3 regions of the Paenibacillus sp. W4I10 genome follow, and region 2 is predicted to be linked to each of the others. Evidence: riboswitches for the same ligand, from Rfam matches in the RefSeq annotation. Region 2 holds a riboswitch; each other region holds the start of a gene.
The links. A riboswitch is a leader RNA that binds a small molecule or an ion and turns the genes downstream of it on or off. The one in region 2 is predicted to bind cyclic di-AMP.
Positions count from the first base shown of each region.

Region 1: linked by a shared signal. The riboswitch ahead of QF049_RS22885 (C40 family peptidase) and the one ahead of QF049_RS16380 (HAD family hydrolase) in region 2 are both predicted to bind cyclic di-AMP.
Region 3: linked by a shared signal. The riboswitch ahead of QF049_RS05585 (3D domain-containing protein) and the one ahead of QF049_RS16380 (HAD family hydrolase) in region 2 are both predicted to bind cyclic di-AMP.

Region 1 is NZ_JAUSXX010000001.1:5,074,949-5,085,588, forward strand. It holds gene QF049_RS22875 (M1 family metallopeptidase) at 1-1,967, shown strand, start outside; gene QF049_RS22880 (hypothetical protein) at 1,978-2,829, shown strand; cyclic di-AMP (ydaO/yuaA leader) riboswitch at 3,075-3,212, shown strand; gene QF049_RS22885 (C40 family peptidase) at 3,216-3,686, shown strand; gene QF049_RS22890 (GNAT family N-acetyltransferase) at 4,042-4,536, shown strand; gene QF049_RS22895 (c-type cytochrome) at 4,687-5,043, shown strand; gene rbsK (ribokinase) at 5,118-6,101, opposite strand; gene QF049_RS22905 (4a-hydroxytetrahydrobiopterin dehydratase) at 6,146-6,442, opposite strand; gene QF049_RS22910 (hypothetical protein) at 6,473-6,628, opposite strand; gene QF049_RS22915 (hypothetical protein) at 6,693-6,986, opposite strand; gene motA (flagellar motor stator protein MotA) at 7,223-8,023, shown strand; gene motB (flagellar motor protein MotB) at 8,010-8,828, shown strand; gene QF049_RS22930 (pseudouridine synthase) at 8,961-9,662, opposite strand; gene QF049_RS22935 (ATP-binding protein) at 9,681-10,640, opposite strand, start outside.
Region 2 is NZ_JAUSXX010000001.1:3,613,875-3,624,514, reverse strand. It holds tRNA gene QF049_RS16390 (tRNA-Leu) at 254-336, shown strand; gene QF049_RS16385 (glutathione peroxidase) at 486-965, opposite strand; cyclic di-AMP (ydaO/yuaA leader) riboswitch at 1,335-1,510, shown strand; gene QF049_RS16380 (HAD family hydrolase) at 1,626-2,024, shown strand; gene QF049_RS16375 (HAD family hydrolase) at 2,203-2,886, shown strand; gene QF049_RS16370 (Nramp family divalent metal transporter) at 3,029-4,324, opposite strand; gene QF049_RS16365 (organic hydroperoxide resistance protein) at 4,724-5,143, shown strand; gene QF049_RS16360 (zinc ribbon domain-containing protein) at 5,354-5,599, shown strand; gene QF049_RS16355 (hypothetical protein) at 5,699-5,977, shown strand; gene QF049_RS16350 (thiol-disulfide oxidoreductase DCC family protein) at 6,302-6,724, shown strand; gene QF049_RS16345 (DUF6612 family protein) at 6,792-7,655, shown strand; gene QF049_RS16340 (VOC family protein) at 7,865-8,248, shown strand; gene QF049_RS16335 (nucleotide-binding protein) at 8,410-9,627, shown strand; gene QF049_RS16330 (TadA family conjugal transfer-associated ATPase) at 9,624-10,640, shown strand, end outside.
Region 3 is NZ_JAUSXX010000001.1:1,209,247-1,219,886, reverse strand. It holds gene mobB (molybdopterin-guanine dinucleotide biosynthesis protein B) at 70-630, opposite strand; gene QF049_RS05625 (molybdopterin molybdotransferase MoeA) at 637-1,926, opposite strand; gene QF049_RS05620 (HNH endonuclease) at 2,126-2,416, shown strand; gene QF049_RS05615 (DUF4247 domain-containing protein) at 2,529-3,266, opposite strand; gene QF049_RS05610 (DUF4178 domain-containing protein) at 3,279-3,785, opposite strand; gene QF049_RS05605 (DUF350 domain-containing protein) at 3,809-4,210, opposite strand; gene QF049_RS05600 (PspA/IM30 family protein) at 4,306-4,977, opposite strand; gene lpdD (prenylated flavin chaperone LpdD) at 5,089-5,430, opposite strand; gene QF049_RS05590 (polysaccharide deacetylase family protein) at 5,585-6,376, shown strand; gene QF049_RS05585 (3D domain-containing protein) at 6,485-7,156, opposite strand; cyclic di-AMP (ydaO/yuaA leader) riboswitch at 7,159-7,355, opposite strand; gene QF049_RS05580 (amino acid ABC transporter ATP-binding protein) at 7,574-8,296, opposite strand; gene QF049_RS05575 (ABC transporter substrate-binding protein/permease) at 8,283-9,746, opposite strand; gene QF049_RS05570 (M20 family metallopeptidase) at 9,930-10,640, shown strand, end outside.

The DNA.
Region 1 (10,640 bases), 1.5 Mb from region 2:
GGCTCACTGCATCCCTGGCCCTGTGTGTACTTGCCGGAGGGATATGGATCACTCTGGGTTATAATCGCTCAACTCATTCCGAATTGCCAGTACTCGCCCCCGAATCGGGCAAGCCCAAGGCAATAGCTCCAACCCCAGCACCTCCAGAAAGTGTACAGACCCCTACAGCCGAAGTGTACAGCAACCGTGTTGTGGAATATCACATGGATGTGAAGCTGGTCGATGGAAACGTATTGAAAGGGACTCAGACGATCACCTGGACTCATCCAGGCAAAAAAACCGTCAGCGAGCTTTACTTTCATATGTATCCCAACGCTTTCTCTTCTGCTGACACCACCTTTATGAAGGAATCCGGTGGAAAGCTTCGGGGTGATGTCATGCCTACCAATGGTTATGGCTCCATGAACATTACCGAAATGAAAACGGAGGACGGGCTCTCTCTGCTGCACCGGATGCAGTATGTGCAACCAGATGACGGAAATATCAAGGATTCCACCCTCATTAAAGTACGCCTGCCCAAACCCGTCAAAGGCGGGGAAAGTATCACACTCCACACCCGATTTGAAGTGAATCTGCCAAAGATTTTTGCCCGGATGGGAACTGCTGATCATTTTGTCATGGCAGGTCAATGGTTTCCCAAATTAAGTGCCTATGAACCTGTGGGCAGACGTGGACGAACAACGGAAGGCTGGAATCTGCACCAGTACCATGGCAATTCAGAGTTTTACGCTGACTTCGGTATATATAGTGTACGTATTCGGGTGCCTGAAACATACAAAGTGGCTGCTACCGGATTTCCAACGCAGCAAGCCGTGGTGAAGAACGGAGAAAAGGTCTATCAATTCTACGCCGATGATGTGCATGACTTCGCATGGGCAGCCTCACCCGATTTTGTGTACGCAGAGGAGCCATTCTCCGCACCCAATGTGCCTGGTGTACGAATCAAGTTATATCTGGACCCTGCTCATCAGGATCTGAAAGAACGTTATTTCTACGCCGCGAAGGCCGCACTAGCTAATTATAGCAAATGGTTTGGCCCGTATCCTTACGCAACCTTATCCATTGTAGTTCCACCCAAAGCGGGGAACGGTGCTGGAGGTATGGAATACCCTACGCTAGTTACGGCCTTTGGAGCCGATGATACTACCCCAGGTTATGACCTGGAACGTACCGTAGTCCACGAGATTGGACACCAGTACTTCTACGGCATGGTTGCCAGCAACGAATTCGAGGAAGCCTGGCTGGATGAGGGGTTCACTTCTTATGCAGAAGACAAACTGATGGAGCAGGAATATGGATTGATACCGAATCTGCCGGTACAATCGGGACTGATTACGTCTCCTTCATCCTTAACACAAGAATCCTGGAAGTTTGATTCACAGAATGAGTATGCAGCCAATGTCTATACACGTGGCAAGCTTGTGTTGCTTGGTATCGAACATCAAGTCGGTGCAAAAAAGATGGAACGTATTCTCTCTACCTATGTGAAGAAGTACCGCTTCAAACATCCCACTTCGGCTGATTTTCAGAACGTTGTGGAACAAGTGACCCGCACTTCCTGGTCTGATTATTTTGATCAATATGTCTATGGTAACGGGATGGCTGACTTTGCTGTAGAGAAGATTCGTGTTACGCCTGTACAGAAAGACGGCCAAACATTGTACGAGTCATCCGTGACGATCGCAAAAAAAGGGAGTGATTACAACGCCGTTCCTGTTCGCATTGCTTTTGAAGACGGGCATATCCTCACCAAGCAATGGAATGGTAAAGAAGATCGCATCACCTATAAATTAACTCACACATCCCCCGTATCCTGGGCCATGACCGATCCCCTGTACTCGATCGTGCTGGAGAACCGCCATATGAACAATTTCCTGAAATCCGGACTGGATGAGCGGGCGAAGTCCCGCTGGAGCATGAGTGTAACCAAACTAATAGAAGCCATATTCGGAGGTCTGTCATGGTGAGGTGGAAACGGTGAAAGCGAAAATACGTGAAGGCTGGTTTCTCGTCCGTCAGCATATGTTCATTGCCGCACTCTTATTTCTCTATCAACTCATTTGGGGATATTTCTTCTATCGAATGGTACAATCGGCTGTCATCCCGCTGCTCCTGCGCTATCCAGATGCTGATGCAGGGGAGCTGAGTACACTTTTGTTCAAAATGGAAAGTCAACTTAACCTGTCTACCCATCCGGAGGTTCATCGTTATCTATGGATTCTAGGGGGCATGCTGCTGGTTCGCATGTTGATCAGCCCCCTCATTCAGGCAGGACTGCTCTACTCACTTCAGCACTTTAATTCTACAGAAGAGCGCATCCCCTTTGTCCGCGGAATCAAAAATCTGTGGAAACCGATGCTGCTGCTTCACACCATACGTACTTTATTGATACTTCTGCCCGCCTACTGGCTCATACCGAAGCTCTACTCGATTCTCATGGACGGATTTCATTCCCTTCAATTACTTTTGCCTGGTATACCTTATGTTGCTGCCTGGATTGTATATGGTTGGATCATCCACCATGCCATACTCTACATGCAGTTCGGTGTGTCGGCACCAGAAGGAGAAGGCGGGGCTCACGGTACTCTCAAAGCACTCTGGATTGCACTGCGTCATCTCACCGCTGTAATCGGCATTGCACTCCTGCTGGGCGGAGTACACCTGCTCGTCTTTGGGGCATTCACTTCAGCCTCATGGTTATTAACGGGACTTACCGGACTTATACTACAACAGACGTATCCACTTGCCAGATGTCTATTAAGTCTGTGGAAAATATGCAGCCATTTCCGATTATGGCAGTCCAAAATATCCAAAGGTGAGAGCACATAGTTTAAAAATTGTTACCATCACATGTTAAACTCATGGCCTAATATGTACTTATAAATAGGCAGACCTCAACCTTTCCCCGTCAAAGGTCGAGGTTTTTTTTGCTAAATTTGTTGTTAAACGTTGCCAAAGCCGTACTCCTCTGTTACAATAATCGCAGTGAGTTTTTAGTAACAACTTTGTAATCTTTACATTCATATTTGTAACTACTTAAAATTAAATCGTCATTTCTTGATTTCGCAGGTGCATAACTAGCATAGCCAAATTCCTGGCACCTGGGAAGCGGGGGAACCAGTTATGGGTGAATTGATCTTGCTACAGAGGGATCATAGGGGACCTTCAACCGAATCCTTAAGCTAACCTCGCAGGCGTTGGAAGGGGAATATCTCTTGTTCAAGAAGAAATTAACCGCAGCTGTACTTAGCATCACATTCGCTTTATCGCTTGGTGCAGGTAGCGCATTCGCAGATTCAAAGATGGACACAGTAATTGATTCAGCAATGGGAACTACATACAAAAGTGGGGGAACAACGCTTAACGGCTTTGACTGCTCCGGATTTACACGGTATGTATTCGACAAGTTGGGTATTGATTTGGCACGCCAATCCAGTTCCCAATTCGACATGGGCGATTCCGTATCCCGCATGGAAATGAGAGCTGGCGATCTGGTGTTCTTTAATACAACAGGTAAAGGCGTATCCCATGTAGGAATCTTTGTAGGGGATGGAAAGTTCGCACACTCCTCTTCTTCCAAAGGCGTTACGATCAGTGCATTGAGTGAAAACTATTGGGCCAATCGTTATGTTGGCGCGAAACGGATTATGAGCACGGACGCATATGAATCACTGGCCCTTGACTAGGGACAAGCTGAGCAACATGATGCTGTAACCATTAACCATACTGGAACGAAGCAAGAAGCATAACAGAACCGCCCGGTACATTCTCCGCAGGAATGTATCCGGCGGTTTTTTTGTGCTTCAATCCTTATTTATATTGCAAGTTATACTCGGGGTATATCCTGCGACATCAGCAAGTCCATTTTGCGTTCGTTTGTCCGTGCCCTTATGATGTTTTTACCCATCCCGTTATAATATAAACGGAATTACCGGAACTTTTGTTTCATTTTTTTTCTTGGGAAGGAAGACTTGCTAAATGAACATCTCTTTTGTAGAGTGGACAAAGAGTTCTGTTTCAAGGAAAGGAGCATGCAGGTGTATGAAGGAAACCCCTGTGACGTTTCACGTTGTACCCATGCGAGAAGAACATGCGGAGCTTATCTGCAGTTGGCAGTATGACCCGCCTTACAATATCTACAGCTGGCTCCCCTGGGAGCAGATGAAAGCTCTGGAAGTGGAATTCGGAGATGCACAGCTGCGGCAAGAGCAATATGCGATCGTCCTGGATCAGAACGATCGTATATGTGGGTTTGCTCAATACTTCCCACTTCAAGGGGTAACCCGGATTGGCCTTGGCATGCATCCAGAGCTGTGTGGTCAGGGTCAAGGCACAGCTTTTGTCACGGCCATTGTACAGGAAGCCATTCGCCGAAATCCGAAGAATGAGATCGATCTGGAAGTGCTCACTTGGAATGCTCGTGCCATTCAAGTCTATCTGAAGAGTGGATTTGTCACCCAGGATACATACGAACGACAGACCCCAAACGGCTTAAAGCCCTTTCACTGTATGGTTTATGAAGGGCCTCGTGATTAAAATGCATTGCAAAACAACCAAATTTGCGCCTTGTTATGTGATTAGTTCAAAAATTTCCCACAAAATGCTATGATGTCAGTACAGGTTCCGTTATAATGATATGGATAGTTTCAGGTTAGATGATCTTTCATTCTGGAGGGGACATAAGGGATGCACAAATGGATCATGAGCGGAGTATTTTTTGCAGCATGCGCTTTAGCTATTGTTTTAATGTTTACGCTTCCAGGGAAAGAAGAAGTGGCTGAAGAAGCCAAGCCAACCATGCCGGAAGTAACATTGGATGCCGGACAGGCTGAAGCACTGGTCAAAGCCAATTGTATCTCCTGTCACGGGGATCAGCTTCAAGGTGGCGTAGGACCTGCTCTGGCAAACATCGGTAGTCAGGATGATCTGGAGAAGATCTACACTACGATTGTCAAAGGTAAAGGTGGTATGCCTTCCTTCAAGGGCAAACTGCAGGATGAAGAGATTGCCAATATTGCCATGTGGCTGTCAGAGAAGAAATAATCTCTGCACACGCATAACAAAGAGGCGCTTAATCCCCTTTTGGGAGAATAAGAGCCTCTTTGTTATATCAATTATTAAGCCTCTGCGGCATGCTCAGCCAGAAAGGCCTCAACTTCACGTGCGGACGGCATCCCGGACTGGGCGCCGAGCTTTGTCACGGATAACGCGGCCGCACCCATGGCGAAGCCTACGGCCGCGTCCAACGTCTCACCGCGCGCGAGGGCTACCGCCAGCGCGCCGTTGAAGCAATCGCCAGCGCCGGTCGTATCGACGGCGCTTACGGCGTAGCCGGGCGCACGGCACGCGCCGGCACGCCCTGCTTGTACGCGGCCACCAGGCGCCGCCGCGTACACAGCCCCCTCGGGGCCGAGCGTCGTGACGACAGCGGCCCCGAGGGATGCGGCGAGCTCTGCGACCGCCGCATCCAGGTCTTCCGGCCGGAGATGATCCCGGCCGGTAAGCACGGCAAGCTCACTGCGGTTCGGCGTGACAACGTCGACGCACCGCAGGAGCTCCTGGGGCAGACCCGGCACCGCGGGAGCCGGGTTGAGCACCACCAGTGCGCTGCCTTCAGCCGCCAGTTGGGCGGCGCGGGTAACCGCTGGCAGCGGGATCTCCAGCTGCAGCAGCACCGCTGCGGCTGCAGTCAGGCTTTTTACCGTATCCGCTTCTTCCAGCATCGCTGGCACCACTTGCCCATTCGCACCAGGAATAATGATAATCCGGTTGTCTCCCCGAGAGAGCCAGATGGAAGCCGTCCCTGTAACCGTGTCTTCCAATATGCGAACCTGCGAGGCATCTGCCCCACTTTCCGTCAGACTGTGCAGCAGACGTTCGCCAAAACCGTCCGATCCCACCGCACCGATCATCGTAGTCTGTCCACCCAGACGCGCAGCGGCAACAGCCTGGTTCGCCCCTTTTCCACCAGCGAGATAATGCAGCTCCTCACCACTCACCGTCTCTCCCTCTTCCGGAATCGTGTCTGTCTTCACCACGAGATCCATATTGAGACTGCCTACGACAGCAATAAGAGGTTGTTTCTGATTATAGTCTGACATGTATGGTTCACTCACTTCTGGCCGCGCGATAATAACTGACCTCGTTATTCCGACCTCATTTTGTCATAAGCTTCGTTATATTGCCCTGCTTCCTTGATATCTACAGATGTGATACCACCCGCATCCCATGAAGTGAGACGCAGCGTAACCGTTGTATAATCAATCGTAATAAAAGGATGATGATTGAATGCTTCCGAGATCGCAGCGACCTCATCCACAAATGCAATCCCTTTCATGTAGTTGGAGAACACGAATTTACGTACAATCCACCGTCCCTCTTCCAGTTCCCAGCCTTCCAGCCTTCCCAGATGAGCTTCGACTTCCTCTTGCGAAAAAACCATGCGTTATCTTCCTCCCCATAGGATGGTACATTACAGACTTGAGTCCGTATAACCACCGACACCTTCGGCGCTATCAACAGCAACCTCAAAGGCCAGGCTCACCGCCATTCGGTTGGCCCATTTCACGACTAACATCTTACCACGGACAAGCTTCAAAATCCAATCAACTACGTGGCATAGAACCACTAACCATAAGGCTTTGAGGGCAATTCCAGTTCCATTCATACCCTTGAAAATGCATGTAAACGCACTAAATTAAAGGTACAAACGTCAACTCTTCTTCCCCGATCAAAATATGAATGCGGTGCTGTTCCTTATCATGGATGACCACGCCACTTCCAACCGGAATAACAGACTCCTCGCCCAGCGCATAGAACAAATCCTCCGCCAACGCCTCATCCACTTCAAGTTGGTCAGATGCAGCCAGTCTCTCCCACTCTTCCGCGTCCATTTCAAAGAAAACATACCGATCCGGTATGCGTCCGATTGCCGTTGTCAGATCTGTCAAAATTCCTTCATAATCCCGTCCATGCTTTACGCCCATTGGCTTTTCACTCCTATTATTCGGCCCCTAAGGAGCGGATTTGATCTTATTATACCTGAAAATAGCCCTTAAAAAAAAAGGCCTTCTGGTCGATAAATACATATATGACCGTTTTAACTGTTTTAGCAACCGTAAGGAATGCCTAACATTGAACGGATTGCGGCCAAAAATTCGTCCGGAAGCCCGAATACAGCCGCTTGAAAGGATTCAATTTTATCTCATGGATGAGGTGTATGATGAACATTTCAACGATTATTGGACTAGTTTTTGGACTGGTCTCCCTTGTACTCGGTATGTTCCTGAAGGGTGCGCCCTTAATCAACCTGGTTAACAATCCGGCAGCCTACGTTATTATCTTTGTTGGTACAGCAGGAACTATCTTTATCGCATTTCCAATGTCTGAAGTTAAGAAAATCCCTAAGCTTTTCGGGATTATTTTCAAAAATCAAGTACTTATTGATCGAGTGTCTCTGATCGGCACGTTTATGGATTGGGCTTCCACTACCCGTCGTGAAGGTTTGCTTGCACTGGAATCAAAAGTAGAAGAGATTGACGATCAGTTCCTTCGTGGCGGTATGCGTATGATTATCGACGGCAACGATCAGGAATTTGTAAGTGATGTACTGATGGAAGATATTCATGCTACAGAAGAGCGCCACCGTGGCGGTGCTTTGATCTTCGCTCAGGCGGGGATGTACGCGCCAACGCTCGGGGTTCTCGGGGCCGTTGTAGGTCTCATCGCAGCACTTGCCGATCTCAGTGACATGGAGAAACTCTCCCATGCGATTGCGGCAGCATTTATCGCAACACTCCTTGGTATATTTAGTGGTTACGTGTTATGGCACCCGATGTCTAACAAGCTGAAGCGGATGTCCAAGCAAGAAATGGAGATCAAGCTGATGATGGTTGAAGGATTGTTATCCATACAGTCTGGTGTATCCACCATTGCCATCAACCAAAAGTTATCCGTATTCCTGACACCTTCCGAACGTAAACAACTGGAAGAGAAGGAGGGATCATCAGGTGAAAAAGGCTAAAAAGCACGAACCACATGAAGAACATATAGACGAGAGCTGGTTGCTTCCCTATTCTGACTTGATGACCTTGTTGCTTGCCCTGTTTATCACGTTGTTCTCCATGAGTTCACTCGATGCAGCCAAGTTCGAGCAGATGGCTTCCGCACTAAGCAGTGCATTGAATGGAGGCTCCGGTGTTCTGGATCATACGTCCATGAATCCGGATACGCCAGGTGCCGATCTGGGTAAGAACAAACAGGAACCTACAGAAATCACCAAGAAAACACCAGCTCAGATAACGGATGCACAGATGGCTCAAAAAGAGCAGGAAGATCTGGAGAAGCTCAAGAAACGGCTTGACCAGTATATCTCGAAGAACGGACTTTCGGACCAGCTGAACACCAAGCTGAATCAGTCTGAATTGAAGATCACCATCAGTGATAACGCCCTGTTCTCCTCAGGCCGAGCAGATGTAAAGCCTGAATCACGATCCTTGGCCAAAGCAATCTCAAGCATGCTACAAGAGTTCCCTGAATATGAAGTGGTTGTATCCGGTCATACCGATAATATTCCCATTTCGAACAACCAATATAAGGATAACTGGGATTTGAGTGCAGATCGTGCGCTCAACTTCCTGAAAATCCTGTTGCTGAACTCGCAATTGGACCCTTCCAAATTCACACCAAGTGGTTATGGAGAGTATCACCCGATTGCCAGCAATGACACTAATACCGGACGGGCACAGAATCGCCGTGTAGAGGTATCTATCATTCGGAAGTATCAAAGTAACAATACAAATGTAAAAGCCGTTGGCGAAGGAAACTAGAGGCCTGCAGCGATTCATTAACCAAAGACCGTTCTCCAGGTACAAGGAGAACGGTCTTTGGGGTTTATATAAGGCTTATGCTTGGTTTATCTCTACATTTTTTCACACTATTTTGGAAGATTCACCTGTCAACTATTCCAGTGAATAGTCCAACAGACCGCCCAACTCTGCTTTTTCAGCAGCGGTAAGCTCTCTCCAAGAACCTGTCGCCATTTCTCCAAGATGAATGTTCATGATCCGAATACGCTTCAACTTACGAACCTCGTAGCCAAAGGCACTACACATCCGCCGAATCTGACGGTTCTTTCCTTCAGTCAGGATGATACGGAATACTCGATCCGTCATCCGGGTCACTGTACAAGGCAGGGTCATTTCACCCAGGATCTTCACCCCAGTGCTCATACCTCTAAGGAAACTCGGGGTTACAGATCGATCAACAGTAACGATATACTCTTTCTCATGGCGTCCTTCTGATCTAAGAATCCGGTTAACGATATCACCATCATTGGTCATCAGGATCAAACCTTCTGAGTCCTTATCCAAGCGCCCAATTGGAAAGATACGTTCATCGTGTCCGACAAAATCAACGATATTCCCCTGAATATGCTGCTCAGTTGTGCTTGTGATCCCGATCGGTTTATTCAACGCAATATATACGTGTTTTCTCTTTTCCTTAATCGGTTTGCCATTAATTCGTACATCGTCGCCTTCTTCTGCCTGACTGCCCAGTTCAGCCTTAACTCCATTAATAGTTACCTGACCACTATCCACCAACTTGTCGGCTTCACGCCGGGAGCAATAACCTGTTTCACTAATAAATTTATTAATACGCAAAAGGTAATCTCACCTCATCTATCTCTCTTCATCTGTAATTGGTTCATCCGTTACCTGATCTGCCTCAATAACTTCCGGTTGTTGCTCGGATGCAGGCAGTTCAATGATAACCGTTGTTCCCTTGTTCATGACGCTTTTAATATCCATCATGCCCTTATGTGATTGAATAATGCGCTGACTGACCATCAGGCCAAGCCCTGTTCCAGACTCTTTATTCGTAAAGAAGGGCTCCCCAAGCTTGGGCATCATCTCTTCCGGGATACCGATCCCTTCATCCCTGATCTCAATTCTGACGCGTTTCGACTGTTCGTCATGCTTGAGCTTGATATGGATGCTTCCTCCATTTGGCATGGCCTCCATACCATTTTTCAGCAAATTGATGAATACCTGCTTCAGCTGGTTCTCTTCACAGTGTACCATAGCCGAATCGGATGAGGCACGCAGTACAAATTCTACACCATGCAGATGCGCCTGACTATCCAGTAACGAGATGACATCGCCAAGAATAAAACGAATATCCCGATTCTGAAAATGAACCGCCTGCGGTTTGGCCAAGATCAGAAATTCACCAACAATAAGGTTGATGCGATCCAGCTCTGATAACATCAGATCCAGATGACGATGATTCAGCTTGTTGCTCTCTTGCTGTAACTGTAGGAATCCGCGCAGCGTGGTCAGTGGATTACGAATCTCATGTGCCACACCTGCTGCAAGCTGGCCCACGGTTGTTAGCTTCTCAGACCGTCTGAGCAGCTCTTCCATCCGATTACGACTTGTAATGTCCCTGGAGACACTAATGAGCGCGGTAATCTCTCCAGCCTCGTCTCGCACCGGAGCCGTACTGACACTGACCTCTACTCGGGTCCCGTCTTTCTTCATCCAGGTGGTTTCGTTGGACGTAATGGACATTCCCTCAACGAGTTGGGCATGCTGACGTTTCATTTCTTCTTCTGCCTCTGGCGGGATGATCTTCAGATT
Region 2 (10,640 bases):
CATTATGTTATTTTTGTGGCGAAGTGCAGGGAGGGCCATATATAAGGAAGGACTACATATAAATGAATCAACAAGATCGGCTCTTACCGAAAAAGAGGGGATCAAATCTAATAATATGCAGTTCATGGGTAAAGATGACGAGATTATGCGATTTTTGATGAAAATGCCTAGCTGAAAAAGTAGTATTAAAAAATACTTTACTTTTAGTTCTGAACCCGGTATAATCAATTCTGTTGCCGATTATTTACGACATGCGGTCGTGGTGGAATGGCAGACACGCTATCTTGAGGGGGTAGTGGGCGTATGCCCGTGGAGGTTCGAGTCCTCTCGACCGCATCATATGAACGATTAAAAAGAAGCTTTCCGTTATTGGAAAGCTTCTTTTTTTTGTCTTTTTCGAACAGTATGACATCAAAGTTGAGAAAAAAAGCCATCCATTACCGGGGCAAGACTGCTCTACCTTCCGGCTGTGGGTGGCCAATGTATTATTTTTGCAGCAAGTTTTTGATATCTTCTTCAATCTTGTCCGGTGTTGTTTTGGGAGCATAACGTTTAATTACCTCTCCGTTCTGATCCACGAGGAATTTGGTGAAATTCCATTTGATTGCTTTGGAGCCGAGCAGGCCAGGAGCTTCTGTGCTAAGGTGCTGGAAGAGAGGGTGAGCGCTTGAGCCGTTCACATCAATTTTCTCAAACATAGGGAAGCTTACGCCATAATTCATCTGACAGAACTCGGCAATATCGTCGGAAGATCCTTTTTCCTGTGCAAACTGGTTGCTTGGGAAACCAAGAACTTCAAATGGAGCATCTTGAAACTTGTCTTGCAGTTCTTGCAGACCTTTGAATTGAGGGGTAAGTCCGCATGAGCTTGCCGTATTCACAATCAGGAGCACTTTGTCACGGTAGTCGGACATTTCAACTTCTTGACCGCGAAGGGTATTCACTTTGTAATCGTAGACTGTCATCTAAATCGCCTCCATTTATTTACTCTTTCTTATATTATATTGGTTACAATTAAATATTGCAAAACTAATATGGTGTTATAAGCATCAAAACAGGCAAGTTGTGCAGAATACGTGAATGAATTGCGAAGTGATTTTCGTCAGAGTGAGAAATAGATAGATTTAAAGAGATGGATAGAGTATGACCTTATTGTAAGCGCTATTATATGTGAGTATTGCCGAAAATCTGTCGATTCGGTGATCTGTACGGACTTTACACCGTCATGACGCGGGTGTATGATTCATAACGTAATTTCAATTTAAACTAAATTGTACCTGAAAAACGTAACAAACGATAATATCGCTCGATCTTATCCTTAAGATATACGAACGATGTTTTAATCGCTGAGTTTCCATTCATTGATGAGTGGAAAACGGGGGAACCAACAGAATGCGCTGTCCAGGACAGTAGGCATTCATGGGGTGAATTTTCCGGTGACAGCCGGAAATAGGGCGACTCTCGCGCCCGAATCCGTCAGCTAACCTCGTAAGCGTTAAAGGGAGAGGCAACAAGCCGTACGCTGGTTCATGGTGTTTTCGCCATGGGTTATTTAAGAAGCGTTCGGGAGGCCTTGGTCCCCCACGCTTCTTTTTTGTTGTCTTTTCACGCCAAGGGAGGAACGAATGATGGATACTGAGATGATCTTAGTGACTGCTCCAAATGAAGCAGGACGCAAATTTATCAAATTGCTGATGTACAAAAAAATGCCGTTTGCCGTTCTAACCAACAGTGCAGGGGAAGAGCGCAGACTCCGTAGAATCGGAGTAGAACATGTCATTCGCATGAATACGGCTGCAGCTCAAAAATGGTTTTTGCCGCAGGGCAGCGTAGGCAACGTGTTTATTTTCGAGAACAGCCTGAATCTGACCTGTCGTTATTTACAGATCTGCCGTTCATGGACATCGAAATCCCTGTGCGTCATTACGGAGCAGAGTCATCCTAAGGGCATCTATCGGGGCATGGGCGCAGACCGGATTGTATATTCGCTCAATGGGGAAGTTGGCTTTCTCCTCAATGGTTAATGCCATAGCTTGTGATTGCTCAGGTGTAAGGTGCCTGTTATAATTGAATGTATCGATAAACGGAAGTTTGAGGAGACTCATGCATGATGGTGAGTCTTCTTTTTTATGGGTTTAAAGGTGAACGCGAACTTTTAGATTAGGATCAGGAATCACCTGTGGCTTACAAGGAGGAATTGGCGTGCCGGATGTAGGTGGATTGAAATGGTTGTTTTTTGATGTTGGAGATACGCTGGTGGATGAATGGGAGCCGGTTGATGATATTATCGGACAGTTCGTCCGCGAAGCCTGTGCATTGGGGTATCCGGTGAAGATTGAGGCGGTACGCGAACTGTTCGCGAACTGTTACCAGAAATATGAGCAATGGCCTATGAGAGTGGCGATTCGCACATTTGTTGAAGACGAGGGACACCAGAAACAGATTCAGGACAAGTTGAAGTTTCAAAAAGATCTTGAACGTCCTTTTCCTTCAGCGGATTCCGTTCTTCAGCAGTTGTCACGGCATTATCGCATTGGTATTATTGCCAATCAGAGTCCTGGAACGGAAGAGAGACTGGAGAGCTACGGGTTGCGGAAGTATGTTGATGTTCTGGCATGTTCGGCTGAAGAAGGAGTGTCCAAGCCAGACCCTGAGTTATACGCTGTGGCCTTGAAGCAGGCCGGTTGTAAACCGGAGGAAGCCGTCATGATCGGCGATCGGATCGATAACGACATTATACCTGCTCGGAAGCTGGGCATGCGTACGATTCGAATTATGCAGGGTTACGGAAGATTCCAGCCAGAACTATCGGATGACAAACGTGCGGATTGGACTGTGGATTCATTGGATCAACTCCTGCCATTACTGATACCAAATCAGGATTAGATTTAGATGGTTGTTTATTGGAGTTTGAGTTTTACTATAAAAGGAAACATGTTGCTGTATTGCAACAATAAAGGCTGATCAACTTGGGTATTGCATACCAGAGTTGATCAGCCTTTTTAGTATTTAGTCGATTAGAACGAGATTAGAATAGCCGGATCGTTTGAATGATCAGATATACATTCAGCACAACGATAACAGCTGCAATGAACCATGAGATGATTTTGAGCCACATTTTGTTGGCGAATGCACCCATGCTTTTTTTATCACTTGTGAACATCACCAGGGGAATTACAGCAAAGGGCAATTGAAGAGACAGCACGACCTGGCTCAAAATGAGCAGTTCTTCTGTGCCATGTTCTCCTGCAATGGCTGTCACAATTACCGCCGGGATGATGGCGATCAGACGTGTGACCAGTCTGCGCAGCCAAGCCGGAATTCGAATGTTCAGGAAACCTTCCATAACGATCTGCCCAGCGAGTGTACCTGTAAGGGTAGAGTTCTGACCTGATGCTAATAGCGCCACACCGAACAGAATACTTGCAACCGTAGTACCCAATAGAGGTGTCAGCAGATGATAGGCATCTGCGATCTCGGCAACCTGCGTCATACCAGCACTGTGGAATACAGCAGCAGATACAATCAGGATGGCCGCATTGATGAACAGGGCGAGTGTCAACGCGATTGTAGAATCCATGGTCGAGTACCGAATAGCTTCTTTTTTACCCTGTGGTGTCTGTTCGATCTGACGCGTCTGCACAATGGAAGAATGCAGATACAGATTATGCGGCATCACGGTTGCTCCTATAATACCAATGGCAATATAGAGCATAGCCGGGTTTTGCAGAATCTCAACATTTGGTACAAAACCATGGAGAACACCGCCCATATCCGGTTTTGCCAGAAACAGGTCAATACCGAAGCAGAGGGCAATGGTTGCCATCAGCACAATGACGAGAGTTTCCAAAGCGCGGAAGCCTTTGTTTTGCAGTACAAGAATCAGGAGTACATCAACTGCAGTGATGATAACGCCGTATAACATGGGTATGTTAAATAACAGCTTTAATGCGATGGCAGAACCTATGACCTCAGCCAGATCGGTAGCTGCAATGGCCAGTTCACACAGAATCCATAACATCATGACAACAGGCATGCTGAATCGTTCACGACAGGCTTGAGCCAGATCCCGTCCAGTGACGATGCCGAGCTTGCCAGCCAGCGACTGAAGGACAACGGCCATCAGGTTCGATAACAGGATAACGGATAACAGGGTATACCCGAACTGCGAGCCGCCTGCGATATCTGTTGCCCAATTCCCGGGGTCCATGTAACCTACGGCAACGAGGTATCCTGGGCCTACAAAGGCGAGGAATTTCTTCCACCATGCAGCATTCTGCGGAACTTTCATGGAACTATGTGCTTCTCCAAGGGAAGGGGCCATGCCCGCAGTAGACAATGATTCTCTTGAAGGAGCGTTGAACGGATTTTTTTTACTCATACGATAATCACCTGACTTTGAATTATTGATTTGGAAATATTGTTGCGGAACAAACCGCTCATGATATATCTAAATTTTTATGTTTATTGTTACATTGTACTCCTTCAATTATTTTTGTCTAGTGCAACTTTTATGTATCAGCACAAAATTTCGGTTGCAGCTTGAAGATGCCCCTCCGTATATTACCCAACCTTAGGGAAAATACAGCCATGGCATTGAAATGCATGAAAATAATAAAGTTGTAAAAGCTGATAAAGATATAAAATTGCGTTTCAAAATGAGCCAGAAGTTTAAATTGAAAGGAAGGCAGTAAAAACTATATGGATAAGGGAGAGATTCTTAATGGAAGCTTTATATACAGCAGTAGCGACAGTTAAAGGTGGACGTACAGGTTCCGTGACTTCTTCGGATGGCGTGCTTAAGCATGACCTGAAAATGCCAAAAGAGCTTGGTGGCTCCGGTGGTGAAGGTACTAACCCTGAGCAGCTTTTTGCCGCTGGATATGGAGCATGTTATGAAAGTGCCCTTGCCAATGTAGCACGCAAAGCAGGTGTGAAATTGGAGGATGTGGTCGTTACAAGTAACGTATCCATTGGTAAAGACCCTGCGGATGACGGTTTCCAGCTGTCTGTTCGTCTGGACGTTAGCATGCCTGGTGTAGATCACAGTCAAGCAGAGGAACTGGCCCGCAAGGCGCATGATTTCTGTCCATATTCCAAAGCAACACGTGGCAACATTGATGTTGTTTTAAACGTAGTCTAAGATTTGACTCCCGGCAAGTCAAGGGAACATATAGAGCAGGGTATCCCAGATACCTGATGTTCGACTACAAAGCCCTGCTGGCAATCGGCAGGGTTTTGTGTTGATTATAATATATGGACATGATGCAGGAGATTAGATGCCAGATCGCGTACTATTTTACATAATTGCACTCCCACTTCATGCTACACATTCCATAAAGGGGGAACGAAGATGAGTATTGAAGAGATGATCGAGCGGCGATTTGTGTGTACGAAATGCAGGGGGACGGATTGTAACATTAAGGAAGTTTCCATGTCAGGAGCAGGCCTGAGCAAGATGTTCGATATACAGCATAACCACTATCTGTTCGTGGCTTGTGCTTCCTGCGGGTATGTTGAAGTATTTGATCCGGATGTCTTGAAAGGGAAAAAACAGGGGCAGGTTGGGACTATTCTGGATATTCTGTTTGGCGGGTAGACATGCGCGAGTTGACATTGAACTGAAATTTCTTTAATATAACTTAGTACTGAGTAGTGTCATTGCATGAACCAAATTTGAATTAAACAGGTGATATCCATGTCTTATAGACCGCGTATTGCAGATTTAGAATTAGCTTATGGTAACAAGGAAGACGGATTGTACGAATTCAAAATGAATTTGGTAGACGGTACAAAATGCCGTGTATTCTACTCCCGTTCCCCGGAATGGAAGATGACCAATATCAGCCGTTTGCAGAAAACGCCTTGTCCAGTATGTCGCAAAGATTTCATTTGCAAATGTATGGACCAGTGGGCAAGTGACCTGCATCAACAAATGATCGATGACCAATGGATGGAAAAGGCAGTTACGGAGTAATTGTCGGACAGATACGAGCGTGGGCACAATGCCTGCGCTCTTTTTCTTTTTATTTCCATTAATGCGAGTTCAAAAAGACCGGTTTTCAGTACCGAGAAGATGGGATGAAGCTAGAAATGGAGTAGCGGAGCGTAGGGAAAACTACGTGAGCAACGGACATTTCGGCTGAATTCCATATTCGATGCTGATGATGCCACCAGGCATCCTTCGTAATCAAAAGCGGACTTTTTGAACTACTTCTAGAAGAAATAAATTTAGAATTAGTGAACAAGAAGGCTCAGATTGGGTAAGTTACTCTAACCGCAACAATAGGAGGCAGCGAATATGACAGCAACTCAAACGGATGTGCATCAGGGACATCCCATCGTACTGGTGGATGGCGTCTGTCACTTCTGCCAGGGCTTAACCAAATGGATTATTAAGCGTGACCCGGAAGGGAAATATCATTTTGCATCGCTCCAATCGGATGTAGCCAAGGAACTGCTGGCGAAGGGCAATTTGTCGACAGACAGTATGGACACCTTTGTTCTGATTGAGAATGGAAAATACTATACACGTTCAACCGCTGCACTGCGATTGGCTAAAGGTTTGAAGTTTCCTTATCCATTGTTATATGTGTTCATTATTGTACCGAAATTTATTCGTAATGCAGTCTATAACTGGGTTGCTCGCAACCGTTATCGCTGGTTTGGCAAGGATGAAGCGTGCATGTTGCCTACACCGGAGATCAAAGATCGATTTTTGTGAGTGTGATTAATAACGGAAATAATTGGGTAATGACTACAGATCATATCTATTTTGGGAGGACAACAACTTGAAGAAGTGGACTACATTATTTATCGGGGCATTATTAGCAGTGAGCTTGGCAGCATGCGGTAACGATACAGATAATACGGCAACGCCGCCAGCGACTAACAACGAAACATCCAACGAGGGCAATACACCTGCAGAGCAGGCAACAAAGATCCCTACCTTGGACGAATTGATTACCAAAACGAATGCAGCAACCAAAGAAATGAAAAGCTTCACAACTGAAGCAAACATTGATCAGAATCTGAAAATGGATGCTGGTGAACAGTCCCAGGATCAACAGGTTAAAACATCACTCAAGATGGATATTATCAAAGATCCAATGATGATCTATCAAGAGATGAAAATGGAAATGTCGGGACAGGAAGCTCAGAACGTGAAGCAGTATATCACTTCGGATAAAATCTACTCTCAAGTTGGGGATCAATGGGTTGCGATTCCTGAAGCTCAAACCAAGGAACTGATTGAGCAGATGAAAGCAAGCATGAATCCCGAAGGTGAATTGGAGCAATTCAAAAAGATTGAAGAAGATACTGAAGTGACCGAAGAAGGCGACAATTATGTGATTAACGCTGACGTATCCGGTGATAATGTGAAGGAACTGGCCAAAGCCGTGATGGAGCAGAACGGATCGGATGCCCAGATGCAAGCCATGCTTGATCAGATGAATATCACCAGCATGAAGATGAAGTATATGATCAACAAAGAAACCTACCTGCCTGCAAGTACGGACGTAACCATGGTCATGGAGATGGAACAAAATGGACAGAAAATGACGATGGACATGAAGATGAACAGTACATTTTCTAACCACGATCAAGTGGAAGAAATCAAGATTCCACAAGAAGCATTGGATAGCGCTAAATAAATTGGTTATGCCAAATGTGCTGAAGATGATTTAAAGCGTTAAACGCGCTTCCTTGTATGCCGTTAACAGGCACCTCTGAACTAGATCTGTGTGAGCCGAGAGGTTTTACCGGATTAGAATCAGGGGTGTTTTTCTGTTTAGCGGAGATTATGGTCAGGGTTGAAAGTGTTATAGTATAGTCATATTGAAGTAGAGAGGGGAGATAAAAGATGATTGAATATGCACACATCCACCATGTTAGTCTGGCTGTACGTGATCTGGGAATCGCGAAGAAATTCTATTCGGGGTTACTGGGAATGCAGGAGATTGAACGTCCGCCTTTCCGCTCCACAGGTACATGGTATGCCATCGGTAGCCAGCAGCTTCATCTGTTACAGCACCCGGAGGGTCACACGTTACGTGAGGCTGGGATTGACACAACAGACGGCCACTTTGCAATCTGGGTCACCAGTTATTCGGGGACTATAGCTTGGTTGGAGGAGCAGGGAATTGAGTATGAAGCGAGACCTGACAGTGTGGCTGGATTCGCACAGATTTTTGTACTTGATCCGGACCGTAACATTATTGAGTTCGATTCACCGTACAACTCTTAAGGGGAAAAGGGTTAGAATAAATCCCTTGCTCCCCCAGAAATTGTATGCTATATTATCCATACATTCATAGCATGTGACGGAAGCACCGTCCATATACTGCATATTCATGCGGTTATTGGACGGTGTTTTTTTGTGCTTTTTGACAGGGAGGGAAGGGGAATTTGATTGTACTGAAGGTTGTTCTGGTTTCAAAGGATAGAGATTACATTAGCGCCTGGCTTGATTATGTACAGGGAAATTCGTCTGGTCTCCATGTGCGTTTCACGGCATTCTCCCAAGGAGATTCATTCAAGGATCACATGAATGAGCAAGAAGGTCGAGAATTACCGGATCTGGTTATTGCGGAACCGGAGTTTCTGAATGACTGGCTGAATAACGGGGGAGAAGTATCGGGTGTACCTTGGCTAATGCTTAGTGAAGGGATGGAAGAGGTAGATGAGGCCAAGCGGCTGATAAAATATCAACCCTTGCCTGCTTTGCTGGATGCTGTGATGCATGCTTGCCGGCAGCCACGCCGTAAGAAGGTTCACCATCCGGGGCAAGAGACTCTCTCCATCGGTGTAGTATCCGCTTCAGGTGGAAGTGGCAAAACGGCAGTGGCCCTGCATATGGCGAAGCAATTGGGACTTGCAGGATATGCTGTTCTCTATCTTAATCTGGAGACGCTGGACAGCACGCTCCCGTTTCTGGAAAAGGGACTAATTAGAAGTGGGCAGCGTCACCCGGATGCGGAGACGGGATTGTCACGCCTGTTATACGATCTGAAGGTGGGAAGAAAGGAATCCGGCAAGCAGTTACAGGTACAATCGAAGGGCGTAGATGGATATGTGGTCCGGCATGAAGCGCTGAAATCCGATGTGTTCTGGCCATTATCGAATCGGAAAGAACTGTTGCAAATGAATCGTGAGGATACGTCGAATCTGCTTCGTTATTTAACGGATTGTGGACAATATGACGTGTTGATTCTGGATGGGGATTCCGGTTGGGATGGGCGCAGTGAAGGGGTACTGGATGCAGCAGATGCATTTGTCTGGTTGGTTGAGGATGATATATCTGCCATGCATCGATGGGGACAATGGTTACAGCATGCTGAGCGTACGAAACCAGATTTGTACGAAAGTATGCTGGATCGTTCACGCTTTGTGGTTAACAAATATCGGGACAATGTCGTCAATGCACTCCCACGCCCTGATCTACATCTTGATGCAGTGTTGCCCTACATCCCTTCTTGGAAACAACTCAGTCAGGAGGAAGTCATGCTTAGTTCTCCGATCTTCCAACGTGAAGTGAAGAGATTATGTGCCATGCTGGTACAAGATGGCGAAGAAGAATTGAAGCAGACGGGACGAATTCAGAAGCAGGATCGGTGGGCACTATGACGGACTCATCCAATAGAATACTGGATCGTGAAGAACAGTTTCAGATGATGCGCAGGGAAGTCAGGGCTGGCCTCGATTTAACCTCTTCCGCAGGAGATGATGAACTGTGGCAGGGGATAGAACGCAAAGTTCTTACTGACCCGAAGCTGGATGATCTGACCTCAGGAGAGCGTCATACGCTGGTACAGCGATTGTTTGACTCCTTTCGTGGATTGGATATTCTACAGCCGCTTGTGGATCATCCCGATATTACGGAGATTATGATCAATAGTCACAAGGAGATTTTTGTGGAGCAGGAAGGTGAAGTCAGCCAGATCACCCTTGAATTTGAGTCCAGGGAACGGCTCGAGGATATCATCCAGATGATTGTGTCCGGGGTAAACCGGATTGTGAACGAGTCTTCTCCAATCGTAGATGCCCGTTTAAAGGATGGTTCACGGGTCAATATCGTGTTGCCTCCTATTGCCTTGAAAGGCCCCACGATGACGATTCGTAAATTCCCCAGTGAACCGATGAGGATGTCCGATCTGATTGAAAAGGGAGCCCTGCATGAAGAAGCGGCAGAATTATTGCAGCAGTTGGTACGGAGCAAATACAACATCTTCATTGGAGGCGGGACCGGATCGGGAAAAACGACCTTTCTGAACGCATTATCCCAGTTTATCCCTTCCGATGAGCGGATTATTACCATTGAGGATTCGGCTGAGTTACAGATAGTTACGGTACCGAATCTGGTATCACTGGAAACGCGGAATGCAAACACCGAAGGCAAGGGACAGATATCTATTCGGGATCTGATCAAATCTTCCTTACGGATGCGTCCGAACCGGATTGTGATTGGCGAGGTAAGGGGCGCAGAAGCGCTGGATATGTTGCAGGCCATGAACACTGGCCATGATGGATCTTTGTCTACAGGGCATGCGAATACCATCTCGGACATGATTAGCAGACTCGAAACGATGGTGCTCAGTGGTGCAGATCTTCCCATTGCGGTTGTAAGGCAGCAGATTAGT
Region 3 (10,640 bases), 2.4 Mb from region 2:
GGCGATTAATCACGCTCTCTGTACATTCAATCATATCCAGCGATTATAATTTCCCACTTCTTGACGTTTCTACGATTCGACTTCACCATTCTGCTTACACTCGCTCTCAACCATCGCTAACAACGCTTTGGCTATATCCTCCGTTTCATGAACCGAGTAACATGTTATATTTCTGCTAAAAGTGCTCCGCTCTATAAACTGCTCTGAAGGTAGCCATGAGATCATCCCCAGTACCCCTTCAAGTTGATCAACCAAGGTCAGATCTTTCTCTTCTCGAACCATCACGAATTTGGGATAAGAAGCATCCTTGAATCCTTCAATGACAATCCAATCATACTCCGATAGATGACTTAACATGTCCTCTAACTTGGTTGCTTCTCGCTTCATAATCGCAGTGCGTTTCTCTGACATAACAACCACCGCCGAGGCCCCTGCCTCCCCAAATTGATACGAATCCGTTCCTTCTTGATCCATCTCGAAATGGTCATGTCCATCATGCTTAATCGCCGCTACCTTAAGTCCCATGGAAGAAAAGTGCCCGATCAGCGCGGCTGTCAGGGTTGTCTTGCCCGTGTTTTTGTATCCAACAATCTGTATGATATGTGGCTTTGTATCACTCATTGTAGTCATCTACCACTACCTCACATGACCTGAGGGCAGTTTGAGAATGCGTACCTGCTCACCCGCAGGAATGCCTTTTTTCTCAGGTGGAACAACAATCAGGCAATCACTGTCCTTAATGGTGATCATCACGCTGGATTCATCTACACGGGCAGCAGCCGGCATCGCGTACACCATGCCGTTGCGGATCTCTGTGCGTCCACGTACGAACCGTGTAAAATTATTAACTTTGGTGTACTCTTCTCCCAAGATCGCAGTCCATTCTTCCATATAAGGATGAGCATCAGCCTGCATGGAACGTATGGTTGGACGAACAAACAAACCAAATCCTACAAAACAAGCCCCCGGGTTACCCGAAAGCGCAAAAAGCAATTTGTCTTTATACACAGCAGCTGTGGTCACACTGCCTGGTCGCATTGTCACTTTGTTAAATAACATCTCCACATGTTCTTCCAGCACAAGTTCGCCCATAATATCATAATCCCCGACGGATACACCGCCTGTAGTCACCACGATATCATTGTCTTGAATGGCTTCTTCCAGTTTGGCCCTTGCCGTATTCACATCGTCTGCAATGGAACCATACATCACCGGCTCTCCTCCCGCTTCAACGACCAGAGAACGCAGCATGTAGCTGTTACTGTTTCGAATCCGGCCCGGTTGCAGGGGCTCATCTACATCAAGCAATTCCGTGCCAGTTGCGAATATCGCCACCTTTGGACGTTGAAATACGGGAACCTCTGCTATGCCAAAAGTAGCTAACACGGACTGCTCTCCTGCCCTGATGATCGTTCCTGCTTCGAGCAGTTGCTGTCCCTCTTGGACTTCCAGTCCGATTGGGGTGATGTTAGCACCCGATAATATGTGCCGTTTCGATGCAATCCACTGTGCTCCGTCCTCTACCTTGCTCTCGGTCATCTCCATCATGACTACCGCATCCGCACCTTCCGGAACCTGTGCACCGGTCATGATGCGAGCCGTCGTACCTGAAACAATGGTGTGGTCCGAAGTGGAGCCGCAAGGAATTTCATCAATTACTCGAAACCAAACTTGATGATCACTCGATGCATCTATGGTATCTGTACTTATAATCGCGAATCCATCCATACCCGATCTCCGGAAGAATGGATACGGATGAGGTGCCTGAATCGTCTCTGCAAGTGTGCGGCCATGAGCAGATTCAAGGTGAACTTTCTCTATTGAGCCTACAGTAACTCTTGCAGCTATTTTGGCTTGGGCATCCGGTACCTGTACAGCTGTACGATTGAATTTGGCAGTTGTCATATCATGTGAATGTGAGTTCATTTTCAAAAGTATTCTTACCTCCTAAAGACTATCATCCTTTAAGAAAGTGTAGCCTGAATACTTTAAGATAACAAGTACATCACTTATTGATCCTGTGACAAAATTTTATTTCTTACAGTTGTAACATTCCTTGACCTTTGTTCAACATGAAAGGCATCTTGTCTGCCCATAATATAATTGACAAAGGGAGGCGATGATCATGAGTAATCGATGTGAATTATGCGGAAGAGAACCTGTGAATACGACCGTTCATCATCTGACACCGAAAGAAATGGGAGGAACATTTCTGCCAACAGCCAACGTGTGTATCCCCTGTCACAAACAGATTCATTCGCTATACACGAATCGCGACATTGTAACCCTTGGTCTCACGGACCTGCAATCCCTGAGACAGGATGAACGAATGATTCCATTTATCCGCTGGATTCGCAAACAGCCTGCTACAGCAATTCCCCGTGTACGCAAATCCAATCATGTTCGCAAATCGTAAACCAAAAAGAACAGCTCCAAGGTCATGTGCCGGCGAGGTGAATCCGCCTTCCCTTTTCACTGTTCTTAAATGAATTATGCGATTGGCAGCCATCCTTATGATTAGATGTTTATTATCTTCGCCTCTTAATTCGGCCGCCGCCCACTCTGGTTTTTGGTTTTTTGTAGGATTTCTTAGGTGAATCAAACAACCCACCACTGCTCTTGTTGCGATCAATGGTTCCCTTGCTCTGATCTTTGTTGCGGTTGAATAATCCTCCGCCAGATCCCACGCTTGAATCTTTATCGCTTCCGCGCCTTGTAATCGTACCTTTCCGATCAACAGTAATAGGTGGAGCAAGCTTCTTGTCATTACTTGTTGGTGCACGATAAGATCCTGCACTCGGTTTATACGTATCTTTATTGGTATATCCTCGATAGTTGCCATAACCTCGCCCGCCAAAAGAATCGAACAGATTACCAATTAATGTAGCGGTGAGGTACCCTTGTAAAAAAGATGAATCGTAGTTCTGCCGAACATATTCCTTGGAGTCCACCTCAACCAAGGTATCCTCCGGCTTGTTCGGGTCTTGTTGCAGATGATAATACTCGTCCTGATACACGAGGAACATACGCTCTGTGTTCTCTGCCGAGATCTGATCCGGTTGCCTTTGGTCAGACAATTCCTGAGCCACTTCCGGAACGGTACGGTCTGAAGCCCGGTACACATAGGACGTTGAGTTACCACTGCCGTTAACCGATTCAAGCGGATATGTGTCCTGAACAGAAGGTGCTCCGCACGCGGACAACAGAGACATCACAAGGCTGAGGACCAGCATTAATTTTAATCCATGTGCCAAGCGTTTTTTCATTGGGAACCTCTCCTAGCTCGAACGAATTACTTTGATATCCGCAGGAAGAATGGACTCACCCTCATACAGTGTAAATCTTCTGTCTTGCCACTCCACCCGAAGAAGCATATTATCATCCGACTGATACTGCCATACCAATTGTTCTCCAGCCTGACCATATGGAGTTCTACCTGCCGTTGATACCATGCCTCCATACTCTTCCTCCAGATGAAATGCGCGTCCATCCAGGTCCAGCAATGTGGGCACCTCATCAGGTGCATCAAGCCTGCCATCAATTGGTGTATATAGAGCGTAACGTGTGAGTTCCCGTTCTTCGATATGCAAATATCGAAATGCGGTACCATCCTGCAGCGTGAGCACAACTGCATTTCGAGCGCGATTTTGTACCCGACCAACGACTTCATAAGTGACCAGAGAAACCTCACAGATATCACCAGGTGCAAGCTGAAGCATCGTTTTCTCTGCCTGCGGTGGTTCAGGTTTTGTTAGTATTCCTTTAATTCGTTTCCATACACTCATGAGAATTACTCCTGTTCCTTATCTTATAAACAAGCTGCAATAATCAGTGCGCCCACGATATGTAAAGCGCCAGAGAACAACCCGTATCCTGTCTTCCCTTGCTGAATTCCTGTATCCAGATCCAGATTGGCCCATTTGCGAATCATAAAGTGTACAACACTCTCCAGAATCAACAAAATGATAAAGGATACAACGGAGACCAACAATGCTTCTCCAAGATGACCAGCCGTAGAAATGGACGTAGCGAGTACATACCCTTGTGCAAATAATTTCATAACCATCCGTGTAGTAACGGCCATATTGCCAGCCTTAACTTCAGCAAAATCCTTATATTTCGTGAACAGTGAATCTACATACATCAAGACAAACAGCAAAACCGAACCAGATCCGGTCCAGACCAGCATCGCCAAAATATTCAAATCCATTTACACAGCCCCCACATATCAACATGAACCGCATTTAAAAGCGAAGGAGAAATACTCTTCTCCTCCGCTGGTTAACCCTGCTGACAACCAAGGTATTAGTTCTTATTATCGTACTGTTTCATCAATGCTGCGAGTTCGTCTTCAACAGCCTGATCTTTACCCAACTTCTCGAACTCTTCATCCAAAGACTTGCCTTTGGATGACATTTCGTTACTTGCTTCCGCCTGTGCTTCCATCTGCATCATTTTCTCTTCCATACGCTTCATGCCAGCACTTGCAGTATCAGAACCAAACCCATTCAACGCTTTGTTGATTTCCGTTTGGGCTTTTGCTGCATTGTAACGGGCTACCAGTGTTTCACGTTTGTTCTTCATTTGAGTCAACTGCTTACGCATCTCGTCGAGCTTGCCACGCAGGTTATCTGCAGAAGCCTTGTTTTGGTCATAGCTGGTTTTGTACTCAGCCATCTTCTCTTCAGCAGCCTTTTTCTCTTCCAGGGCACGACGAGCCAAATCTAGATTCTGAGCACGTGCCGCCGTATGCGCCTGCTCTTCACGTTTCTTCACAAGAGCTTCCTGCTCTTCGAACAATTGCTTGAATTTCTTCTCAATGGCAATCTGTTGAGCTACTGCTTTCTCCGCATCTTCCAGATCCTCTTGCATGTCACGGATATATTGGTCCGTCATCTTGATTGGATCTTCCGCCTTGTCAATAATGGCGTTGATGTTAGACATGGTTAAATCACGCAAACGTTTGAAAATGGACATTATGTTATTCCTCCTAGTCGATATTACATCGTATATAACCATACATACGTAACAATCTACAACTCGTTTCAATTTTAGCAAATAAAATCAAAACATTCGATGGCTCTTATGTCAGGAAGACCGCTTATCTTTGTTCAGATGATCCTCCATCAACCTCTCTGCAGTCTGCACGATTTCGTCGATCTGCATCCGCGTGATGGAATCAAAATGAATACCCATGATCACCGTAACGGTTACTTTCAGCTGCAGGGCAGCCTTTCGGGCAAGCCGCTCACACAGCTCTTGTTCCTTATGCCCCGGAATATGTACCGTCGTCCCGCTGACGCGCTCATGATCCACGTAGAACGTGGCTACGGCACCAATATGCGCCTTTCCTCCGGTAACGAGAAAAACCTTATCCTCTCCTGCTTCAATCACCTGTAAACGTATGGATTTCAAATCATATGTACTCATATCCTATCCACCTATCCTTTTCTATATGTTTTATATGGAGGAATTATGGCTGTCATAAGCTAAATCCGCAATGAAACTTCTCACACTACGCATATTTTATGAGACCCCCGGGCATACCAAGGAGAACGTCATTTTGGAAAAGGAGGCCGTTATTATGCGTGTACGCCTCATTATGCTGATGGTTATCGTTATTTTTCTCGGGGGATATCATGCTCCAGTTTCATCACGGGATGGTTCAAGCCCGCCAAGTGAATCAGTATCAGGTTCGGATTCTACGGAAGAAAAACAACTGACATTGGGACAGTTACGTCAAAAATATGCCGATACGTTCAAAACCAATGGTCCTTCAACCAAGAAGGTTGCACTGACTTTTGATGATGTACCTGATCCACGATTTACTCCCCAAGTGCTGGATGTATTGAAGAAATACAATGTCAGAGCTACATTCTTCATCGTGGGTAGTCGTGCTGAGAAACATCCGGATCTGGTGAAACGCATCGTTAAGGAAGGGCACATGGTTGGTAATCACAGCTACAATCATCCTGAATTCAGTAAGCTGTCGATGAATGCCTTTCGTAAACAAATTCTACATACCGGAGATATTATTCAACGTTTGGCGGGATATACGCCCAAGATGATTCGGCCGCCTTATGGAGACATTAATGAAGAACAGCTGAGATGGGCTGCCAAACAACACTATAGCATTGTGAACTGGAACGTAGACTCCCTGGACTGGAAAGGCCTTTCAAAGGAACAGGTGAAAGATAACATCCTGTCTGCCGTGAAGCCTGGCTCCATCGTTCTACAACATGCTGGAGGCGGTGTAGGATCAAATCTGAACGGTACGATTGAGGCTTTGCCTGAAATCATTGAGGAATTGCGTAATCGGGGATATGAACTGGTCACCTTGGACGAAATGCTGGGATTGCCAAAGGCCAAAGATTAGAATGACCGTGATAGCAAATAAATGAGAATATTAAAAGGGTGCTGTTCAATCGCGAATTAGCGACTGGCAGACACCCTGTTTGAATTCATTTTAAATTTTATTTTCTCTCTACTTCAGAATGTACAGCTCGATATCCTGAAAACCAAATGAGCTTACAGACTGTTTGCTACCCGGGATAAAGATATCAATCCGGTGACCCTTGATTGCACCGCCCACATCACGTGCTGTGGCTACAAAAGCTTTTTTTGGCAATCCTGGATGGCTGTGACCAGTTACCAGTACTTTGGTTCCGAGTGGAATTACACTTGGATCAACTGCAATCGTACCCAGTTCAAGGTCATTTCCGAAATAATCGACTGCACCCCAGCCTCCATTTTCAGACGGATCTGCAGAGTATGCCGTTGCTTTTACGTTCACAGCTTTGCTGTAATCGAATGTTTTACCCCAGGCCTGAACCACTTTGTTATCTGCATTAACGTCCAAGCTCGCTGTGGTAACTGTTTTGGCTTGGGTCTTGCTCTCCGTCGCCGCGGCAGCTACATTGTTTGCCTTACCGGGAATCGTAATTTTCAAACCACCATAAATGTTGTAAGGTGAAATGTCGTTGTTTGCTTTAACCAACGTGTTCATTGCTACTCCATATTGTTTTGATAAGGTGTAGAAGGTATCCCCTTCTTTGGCCACATGAACTGAATCGGCGTGAGCCGGAACGGCTTGAATGAGCATTGCTGTTGTCAATAATGCTACTGCTGTTTTGGCTATACGTTTCTTGTTAATCATGGTCTTCCTCCCTCATTATGCCTGCGAAGTTAGTTGTCGGATTCGGATGAGGAGCCCACCCTATAGGTTCTTCATTACATTTGAAACGTTATGTACCCCTAATTCACCCCAAGCAGTGTGCTGTAGTTCTTCCCCCTGCACAATCTGCATCGTTACATCCCCCGCACTCCCTGTCCGGTAGTTTCGGCAGAGTTCAATATATCACAATTTTGTAACCTGAACTTGTAGTAATTCTTGCCAAATGGTTTTTAGCATGTCATCAACTGTAAGAATACTGGATAATTCAGAAAATTTGGGCGAACCGACTTCTTTATATTTGGTAACAGAAAAGTTACATTTCGAATCTTTAAGTGATTAATGCGCATAAAAAATAGCGTTACCGACTCGAAGTCAGTAACGCTATTTGAATTACTTCATTTAGAGTACTTTGGCAAGAAAATCACGTGTACGTGAATTTTTCGGTGCTCCAAACACCTCATCTGGTGTTCCCTCTTCTACAATAACCCCGCCATCCATGAACAGGATCCGGTCTCCCACTTCACGTGCAAAACCCATCTCATGCGTTACGATGACCATGGTCATCCCGCCTTCTGCAAGACGTTTCATGACATCCAGCACTTCACCGACCATCTCGGGGTCCAGTGCCGAAGTAGGCTCGTCAAACAGCATCACATGCGGCTGCATGGCCAATGCTCTTGCAATGGCGATCCGCTGCTTCTGTCCACCGGACAGCTGATTCGGGAATGTATCTTTTTTATCGTACAAGCCCACGGTGTTAAGCAGATCAGCGGCAATTTTCTCCGCTTCCTGAGTGGATTGTTTCTTCACTTTAATCGGAGCAATCGTGATGTTTTGCTCTACCGTTTTGTGTGGGAACAGGTTGAAGTGCTGAAACACCATGCCCATTTTCTCACGAGTTGCGTTAATATTGTGTTTGGGGTCCGTGATTGACACGCCTTCAAAATCAATCTCTCCCGAGGTAGGCTTTTCCAGCAGGTTCAAACAACGCAAGAATGTACTTTTACCTGAACCGGAAGGGCCGATGACCACAACAACCTCACCTTTGCCAATCGTCACGTTAATGCCCTTAAGCACATCGTTATTACCATAAGATTTGTGTAATTGTCTAACGTCTATCACTTGCACTCAACTTCCTTTCCAGTCGTCCCAGCAGCTTGGACAAAATGAACGTCATTACAAAGTAGATGGCTGCTGCAATCAAAAATGGACTCAATCCTTGGTACGTAATGTTTTTGACTACACTTGCCTGATACATAATATCCACCATACCGATAACGGAGATAATGGAGGATTCTTTAATGATAGTTATGAATTCATTACCGATCGCTGGTAATACAGCTTTGAAGGCTTGTGGCAATATGATATAACGCATCGCGGCGCCTCTGCCCATACCTAATGAACGCGCTGCCTCCAACTGACCACGATCCACACCTTGGATACCCGCACGGAAAATCTCCGCCAGATAGGCACCACTATTGATTGAAAGTGTAATGATACCTGCCTGAAGTGCAGTGAAGTTAATGCCAAAGCTCAGGGAAAAACCATAGTAAATAATCATCAATTGTACCAGCATCGGTGTGCCACGGATCACTTCAACGTAAGCAGTACCGATCCAGCGCAAGATTGCAGCGTCATGCAAACGGAACAAACAGATGATCAATCCAATAATTACCCCGAAGATAACCCCAAGTGCAGACAACAGAAGTGTGTATCCTACACCTGTAGCATAGAAACTTTTATATTCCCAGAATACTTGGAAAATATTTTGTGATTTGTTCGCTTTATCCGCCATCAAGAGGCTGGCGTCCGTCACCATCTGATTGATTTTATCTTCACTTTTCAATCGCTCCAGTGTTCCATTTACTGCAGCTAGCAGCTCGGTATTACCTTTGCGAATCCCGATTGCCGCTTCTGCTTGCTCTTCGTCCGGAACAGCAGCAGCAAGTCCAATGATATCGTCCAGATAACCTGCAGCAACGGTATCTTCAACGATTGCCGCGTCAATGCGTTTTGTTTGCAGTTGAAGCACGATATCCGAGATTTTATCAAGCGCAGTAAGCTTCGCTCCTGGAATACTCTGTCCGATCGTTTCCTGAATGGAGCCTTTCTGAACGCCAATTTTCGCATTTTCAAGTTCTGCCATGGTTGGATATTTGTCTTTATCCACATTGCGAACCATAATCACTTGTTTTGATTTATAATAGGTGTCGGAAAAATCGATACTTTTCTTCCGCTCATCCGTCGGCGTCATACCTGAAATTACCAGATCAACACGCCCGCTCTGCAATGAAGGCAGAAGACCGTCGAAGCCCATATCCTCAATCACAAGCTCAGCGCCAAGATCTTTGGCAATCTCTTTGGCGATCTCAATATCAAAACCGACGATTTCATCTTTGCCATTAATCACTTTATGGAATTCATAGGGTGCAAAATCGGCACTTGTACCGAGCACCAGCTTTTTACTGCTTGAATTATCTGTAGTTCCACTTGCAAATGCCACAGGAACGGCAGTTGTCAGCAGAACGACAAAGGTCAACAGCATTATGGTGTAACGACTTATTAATTTCAACCTTGTTCTCTCCCCTTACAATACTTTGTATGCTTCTCATGTTGATGACTGAGTCATTATAAAGTACAATGCATGATTATGCAATGCATTTTGACATTACAAATCTTGACTTGTTTCTGAAAAATTGAAGCAAACATGATATAATCAATGAATTATTTTCATTTTTGCATAAGGAGTTTACTAATGACAGCTAACAAATCACAAATTCTGACGGTTATTGATCAATATGCTTCCCGTTTTAAAGCCATTTCATCATATATCGGTGCCAACCCCGAACTGGGAAATGAAGAGTATCTCGCTTCTGCCCGTTTGAAAGAAGAACTGGTCTACCACGGTTTCACTGTAGAAGCTCCAATCCTTGGACTGGAGACAGCCTTTATCGGAACCTATTCAGCCGCCAAACCCGGCCCTACCATTGCATTATTGTGTGAATATGACGCCTTACCGGAGATCGGTCACGCTTGTGGACACCATCTGATCTGCATGATGAGTCTTGGAGCTGCTGTTGGGCTGAAATCCATTCTGGATGAAGTAGGTGGAACGATTAAAGTGTTTGGCACACCCGCTGAAGAGACACGTGGTGCCAAAGTTCCAATGGCAGAAGCAGGTTTGTTCGATGACTGTGATGTCGCTCTCATGGCGCATCCATATTATGCCTACGAAAAGTCAGGCAGCTCGCTGGCTATTGATGCAGTACAATTTGAATTCCATGGCCGATCTTCACATGCTGCTGCAAGTCCACACGAAGGTATTAATGCTCTTGATGCCGTCATTCAAACGTTCAACGGAATCAATGCATTCAGGCAACAAGTGAAAAGCACCGTTCGCATTCATGGTGTGATCAACAACGGAGGTCACGCAGCTAATATCATTCCTGACTATGCTTCTGCGCAA